2 regions of the Zobellia sp. 1_MG-2023 genome follow, and region 1 is predicted to be linked to the other one. Evidence: riboswitches for the same ligand, from Rfam matches in the RefSeq annotation. Region 1 holds a riboswitch; the other holds the start of a gene.
What was found. A riboswitch is a leader RNA that binds a small molecule or an ion and turns the genes downstream of it on or off. The one in region 1 is predicted to bind S-adenosylmethionine.
Positions count from the first base shown of each region.

Region 1 (3,429 bases):
GCAAACTGCCTCAAATAGCGGAATTGTTCAAAGCCGAGGGCAAAGCGGAAACCCCAATTGCTATTGTGCAGAACGGAACCCGAAAAGATGAAAAAATTGCAATTGGTACCATCGCATCCATTGAAGCTAAAGTGGAGCGGCAACAGTTGACCAATCCGGCAATAATTATAATAGGTGAAGTAGTAAAACATAGGGCAACCATTTTATCAATTGCCCAGAATCAAGAATTACAGTTAAGTTAATAGTTATGATAAAAACAGATATTCTCATCATTGGCGCAGGCCCAACAGGTCTTTTTACAGTATTTGAAGCAGGCTTGTTAAAGCTAAAATGTCACTTAATAGACGCTTTACCTCAGACAGGTGGCCAATGTTCGGAAATTTATCCAAAGAAACCAATTTATGATATTCCGGCCTTCCCAGAAATTCTTGCAGGAGATTTGGTAACCAATCTTATGGAGCAAATCAAACCTTTTGAAGCGGGTTATACCTTAGGTGAGAGAGCGGAAACATTGGATAAGCAAGAAGACGGTTCTTTTATCGTAACCACTAATAAAGGTACAAAGCACCATGCCCCGGTAGTTGTTATTGCAGGTGGTTTAGGTTCTTTTGAGCCTAGAAAGCCGCCTATTGAGAACATAGCCGATTTTGAGGACAAAGGCGTAGCCTATATCATTAAAGACCCTGAAGTATATAGGGGTAAAAAAGTTGTTATTGCCGGAGGTGGTGATTCTGCTTTGGATTGGGCTATTTTCTTGGCCGATGTAGCTTCTGAAGTTTCTTTGGTACACCGTAGAAATGAATTTAGAGGAGCTTTGGATTCTGTTGAGAAAGCGGCAGAATTGGCAAAAGCAGGAAAAATAAAATTATTCACGGAAGCCGAAGTGAAAAAATTGTACGGAGATGACCATTTGGAAGCGGTTGTTATTAAGCATAACGATGCCGAAAAGGGAGAAACCTATGTTGAGGTAGATAACTTTATTCCATTGTTCGGTCTTTCTCCAAAATTAGGTCCAATAGGTGATTGGGGCTTGGAAATTGAGCGTAATGCCATTAAGGTGAACAACGCCAAAGATTACCAAACCAATATACCTGGTGTTTTTGCCATTGGAGATGTAAATACCTACGAAGGAAAACTAAAACTGATTCTATCCGGTTTCCATGAGGCCGCCGTAATGTGTCAATATGCTTACCAATTGATCAACCCTGGTAAGAGATATGTTATGAAGTATACCACTGTAGGTGGGGTAGAAGGTTTTGACGGTAGTAAGAAAGAGGCCAAAAAAGAGGTCGTTCAAAGTATTTCTTAATTAGCTAGTAGTGTGCATATAATTCATAAAAACCTTCTGTTATCTCAATTTACGGAAGGTTTTTATCTAATGTAAAGTGCCAAAAACAGGCATGTTTCTTTGGTTTTGAAGGAGATGTGGTGTTACTTTGCAAATCGTTCATTAAAAATATAGGACTGTTATCAAGAAAGGTGGAGGGAATAGACCCTGTGAAACCTTGGCAACCCTTTTCTTATAAAGAAGGTGCTACATTCTATCCTGGTATGTTTTGGGACAGATAACAAAGAGAGGCAATTACAATTGTCCTTATTCTTTTGCTTGATAATTGTTGGTAGGAAGATTTTAGAGTAACATTTTCAATATAATATAAATTGAATTTGGTTGCGTTTGAACACTCAATTAGAGGAGGAAAAGAAATGAAAAACATTCAAGAGATATTAAAAGAACGCATTTTAGTGTTGGACGGTGCCATGGGTACTATGCTTCAACGCTATAAATTTACCGAAGAGGATTTTAGAGGTGAGCGTTTTAAGGATTGGAAAACCCCTGTTCAAGGCAATAATGATTTATTGTCACTAACACAGCCCGAAGCTATAGCGGAGGTGCATAGAAAATACTTTGCTGCCGGTGCGGACATTGTAGAAACCAACACGTTTTCCAGTACAACAATTGCCATGGCTGATTATGACATGGAAGAATTGGTGTACGATCTTAATTTTGAATCTGCACGTATTGCCAAACAAGTGGCGGATGAGTTTACCGCCAAAGAACCCAATAAGCCTAGGTTTGTAGTTGGCAGTTTGGGGCCAACGAACAAAACTGCCAGTATGTCCCCCGATGTTAACGACCCGGGTTACAGAGCGGTTTCGTTTGATGAACTACGTATAGCCTACAAACAGCAAGTAGAGGCGTTGTTGGATGGGGGTGTAGATATGCTAATGGTAGAGACCATTTTTGATACGTTGAACGCAAAAGCGGCCTTGTTCGCTATAGAAGAAGTAAAGGAAGAGCGAAATATAGAAGTGCCCATAATGGTAAGTGGTACAATTACGGATGCTTCGGGCAGAACGCTTTCGGGCCAGACCGCAGAGGCTTTTTTAATTTCCGTTTCACACATTCCTATCTTGTCGGTTGGTTTTAATTGTGCTTTAGGAGCCGATCAATTGGTGCCGCACTTAGAAGTATTGTCCAATAAAACGGAGCATGCCGTTTCGGCGCATCCCAATGCAGGTTTGCCCAATGCCTTTGGAGAATATGATGAAACACCGGAACAGATGGCAGCACAAATCAAGGAATATGTAGAGAAAGGGCTGGTAAACATCGTTGGTGGATGCTGTGGTACTACCCCGGAACATATTGCGGCTATTGCAGAGTTGGTAAGGAAGTATGACCCACGTGCGGTAGCGGCAGTGTAAATGGGCTACGACAAAGAAAAAATTAAAGAAGTTCATCAAGTACTATGAGTAACGACTCAAATATGCCAACAACCAATAACCAAAAGCCCGCCAGATTCCTTAAACTATCAGGTTTGGAGCCACTGGTCATCACCCCCGAGAGTAATTTCGTAAATGTGGGCGAGCGTACCAATGTGGCGGGGTCCAAACGATTTTTGCGCTTAATTAAAGAGCGAAAGTTTGAAGAGGCTTTGGATGTGGCCCGGAATCAAGTAGAAGGTGGGGCCCAAATCATCGATATTAATATGGATGATGGTCTGATCGATGGTAAGGAAGCTATGGTAAAGTACTTGAACCTTGTTATTGCTGAACCGGATATTGCTAGAGTACCCATTATGATCGATAGTTCTAAATGGGAAATTATTGAGGCAGGTCTTCAGGTAGTGCAGGGTAAATGTGTGGTGAATTCTATCAGCTTAAAAGAAGGCGAAGAAGAATTTATTAATCATGCCAAATTGGTAAAACGGTACGGGGCTGCCGTAATTGTTATGGCTTTTGATGAAGTAGGCCAGGCGGATAATTATGAGAGGCGTATTGAGATTTCCAAACGGTCCTATGATATTCTGGTAGACCAAGTAGGTTTTCCTCCAGAGGATATCATTTTTGACTTAAATATATTTCCTGTAGCCACAGGTATGGATGAGCATAAACTTAATGCCATAGATTTTATTAGGGCTACTAAATGGG
Region 1 is NZ_JAUOSY010000005.1:97,955-101,383, forward strand. Features, by position in the region: gene cobA (uroporphyrinogen-III C-methyltransferase) at 1-242, shown strand, start outside; gene Q4597_RS12110 (NAD(P)/FAD-dependent oxidoreductase) at 248-1,309, shown strand; SAM riboswitch class I at 1,465-1,572, shown strand; gene Q4597_RS12115 (homocysteine S-methyltransferase family protein) at 1,705-2,703, shown strand; gene metH (methionine synthase) at 2,748-3,429, shown strand, end outside.

Region 2 (3,429 bases), on a different contig from region 1:
TCCAGCTCTGCCGTGGTGTATGTGAACCCTGCTAAACGGCTAAAGAAATCCAAGTTTTCTACGCCACTAAGGTTACCGTAAAGTTGTACCGTTTCGGGAATGTATGCGGTAAGTTTATTGGTATCGTCCTTTCCTACTTCTTTATCGGCAATAAAGGCTTGGCCGCCATCTTTTGATATAAAGCCTAAAAAAATATTGATCGTAGTGGTTTTTCCTGCGCCGTTCTGACCCAAAAGACAAAATATTTCGCCTTTGGAAACTTCAAACGAAACGTCTTTTAAAGCTGCCTTTCCTTGATAAGACTTGCTTATGTTCGTTGCTTTCAACATAATAGTATAACTAAATTAAGAGTATAGGTAAATCGTGTAATCATCCTTATACACAGCAATTTGTGGTATAAGTATATAAATGATAAAGAAGATGTCCTTACGAAAAAGACAGGTCCATATGTATATTCAACACTTAGCTTTCAGCATACCGTATTCGGGTGTGCGACAAATCAAAAGAAGTGTGGCAAAGAAAGAATATGACGAATGAAAAGGGCGTACCGGTCCTATAAAAATTGACGGTACTACATACAAAATGGACTGTTAAACTTGTGGAGGAGGCCGCGTAAAGCGATTACTGCCTAAAAATTGGTTTTCAAAAACAAGCTGTGGCGCATTGTTAGAGAACATTTGTTCAAAAAAATAGAATTCTGTTTGCGGTAGAACGGGAGATTCCGTTTTTAAAAGCGGTGTAAAATTAACCGCTGTGGTAATGTGACAAACTTCGCAATGTTGCGCGTCGGAATCGTCAATATGATGCGTAAGCGCATGCAGTCCTGCCACTTTGAATACCAAAAACAAAGCGACAAAAAACATAGAAACGAAATTCTTGCTGCTTTTCATCATAAGCGACAAAAGTAAATAATACTTTAAATTATTAATGAGAATTTAAACAAAAATTACTTTGGCATGAATTTAACTGAAGTTGGAGTACAAGGGTATATAAATTATAAGAACATTACAAGGCCCTTTTTTATCTTCGAAAACAAGCTTAGCGGACACGAAATGGTTTAAAGTTTATGAATACGATGGTGTAAATGAACAACAAGAGTAAATACCAGGTATTGGAAACCAAATCTATATAATCGATTTTTCCGTTTGAAAAGCTTAAAATCATTAAAACCTGCGCTCCATAGGGCAGTAGACCTTGAAAAATACAGGCAAAAATATCTAAGATGGAAGCGGTTTTCTTGTTATCCAATCCGTATTCATCATTAATGGTTTTGGCAATGGGCCCGGCAATGATGATAGAAACCGTGTTATTGGCAATCGCCATATTAATAGTACTCACTAATGAGGCAATACCTAGCTGTGCCGTTTTTTTGTTCTTGATAAGCTTCTTTATGTTGACCAGTATAAACTCTATGCCTCCGTTTCGTTCTACTAAAGCGGCCAATCCTCCTGTTAATAGAGACAACAAGAAAATCTCTGTCATGTTCGTAAATCCAGAATAGGCAATTTTAGTAGATTCTATAAGGGTAAAATCACCATAAACAATCCCCAAAAGTCCAGCGAATACTAAACCTAATAGTAAGGTAACAAAAACGTTCACTCCTACAATAGATAGAACAATGACCAAAAGATAGGGCATAATTTTGATGACAGAATAACTATAAACTACAGTCTCCGTTTCGGCGGACTTTAATCCCAAACCCTGAAAGATTAAAATAGCTATAGTGAATAGGGCAGCGGGTACGGCAATTTTAATGTTCTGCTTGAATTTATCACTCATTTTACAACCTAAGGATTGTGTATCAGCAATGGTAGTATCCGAGATTATCGATAAATTATCGCCAAACATGCTACCACCTAACAGTGCACCACATAAAATGGCCAAATCCGCGCCGCTCTTATCGGCGAATCCCACTACAATAGGAGCCAAAGCAACAATGGCACCCACCGAAGTTCCCGTAGAAACCGATAAGAACCCTGCAATAATAAAAATGCCAACGTAGATGTATTGAATGGCTATAAAATCCAATCCCATATTAACGATGGCATCAACACTACCGGTTTCGTTGGTAATTGCAGCGAATGCACCTGCTAACAAGTAGATCAAACACATAGTTAGTATTTTATCATCTCCGCAGCCTTTTAAAACCGTTTTTATTTTAAAATCTATAGATTGCCCAAACATTAGGAAGGCAGCAATTATCCCTACAATTACCGCAATGGGAGCAGGTAACGCATAGAAATCGTTTTGATATATACCCACACCCAAAAAAGTAAATACAAAAATGAATAGGGGTACGAGAGCGGAAAATTTTGGAGTTCTAACTTTAATGTTTGCCATTTCTTTCTTTATGCTAAAAAAGGAAGTAGAAGCAAATAGATAGACATATGGGTTAACATTTGTTCCAACTAATTGGCTTATCTCTTTAGCACCTTGCTCGTTATTGCAGGTTGCTATCTCCTTTTTTTTGAGATTCTTGATAATTATTTTAAGGCGGCAAAAATAAGGTATAAGAACTACCTGCAACTCATAAAAAGAGTTAATTTATATCACACTTTTTTTTGGTCAATTAGAAGAAATCCTAAACTTTTGAGTTAATAAGTAGTATAAATCCTATGTAAATGGTACGTCAAGTAACGTAATACATATTTTTTAACTTAGTTTGTAACTTCTAACCAAGGGATAAAAAAGTCTATTTATCTTATTATTTTGAAGAGTGGAATGAAAAAACAAGACTTACACGCTGAAAATCAACTTTCAACAACCAATGAAGGTGATAACCATACAACTATTAGTCAGCTAGAAAAAGACAAAATCATTGAAAGACAACTGCGCTTTCAGGATTTGTTAATCAGTATCTCTACAAAACATATTAATTCCGATTTATCGGATATTGATAAACTTATCAGAGCATCCCTAAAGCAAATTGGCGAGTTCGTAGAATCGGACAGAAGCTATATCTTTTCTTATGATTTTGTAAATAACACCACTTCAAACACTTATGAATGGTGTTCTGAAGGTATAGAACCGGAAATAGAGAACTTACAGAATGTACCTGTAGACTTTATTCCGCAATGGATAGAAGCACATAAAAAGGGAGAGCCGTTCTTTGTGGAAGATGTAAGTGAATTACCAGAAGACGGAGAACATGGTTTACGAGCCGTTTTAGAGCCACAGGGCATTAAGAGTCTAATTACTATTCCAAAAATCAAGAATAATGAGTTGATCGGTTTTATCGGTTTTGATTCTGTCAAAAAAATCAATAAGTATGATGATAATGAAAAGGACATCCTTTTTGTTTATGCCAATATGCTGGTTAATGTCATACAGCGTAAAGAGAGTGAAGAACGGATAAAGGAGCAAGAGAAGAAGAAGGAAGAACTATTAAAGAATCTATCGCTTCAAAATGAAGAATTAAGTGAATATGCC
Region 2 is NZ_JAUOSY010000006.1:62,111-65,539, reverse strand. Features, by position in the region: gene Q4597_RS13530 (ABC transporter ATP-binding protein) at 1-329, opposite strand, end outside; gene Q4597_RS13525 (hypothetical protein) at 591-893, opposite strand; gene Q4597_RS13520 (Na+/H+ antiporter NhaC family protein) at 1,039-2,340, opposite strand; SAM-I-IV-variant riboswitch at 2,389-2,488, opposite strand; gene Q4597_RS13515 (GAF domain-containing sensor histidine kinase) at 2,722-3,429, shown strand, end outside.
Region 2: another riboswitch for S-adenosylmethionine. It lies ahead of Q4597_RS13520 (Na+/H+ antiporter NhaC family protein); the one in region 1 lies ahead of Q4597_RS12115 (homocysteine S-methyltransferase family protein).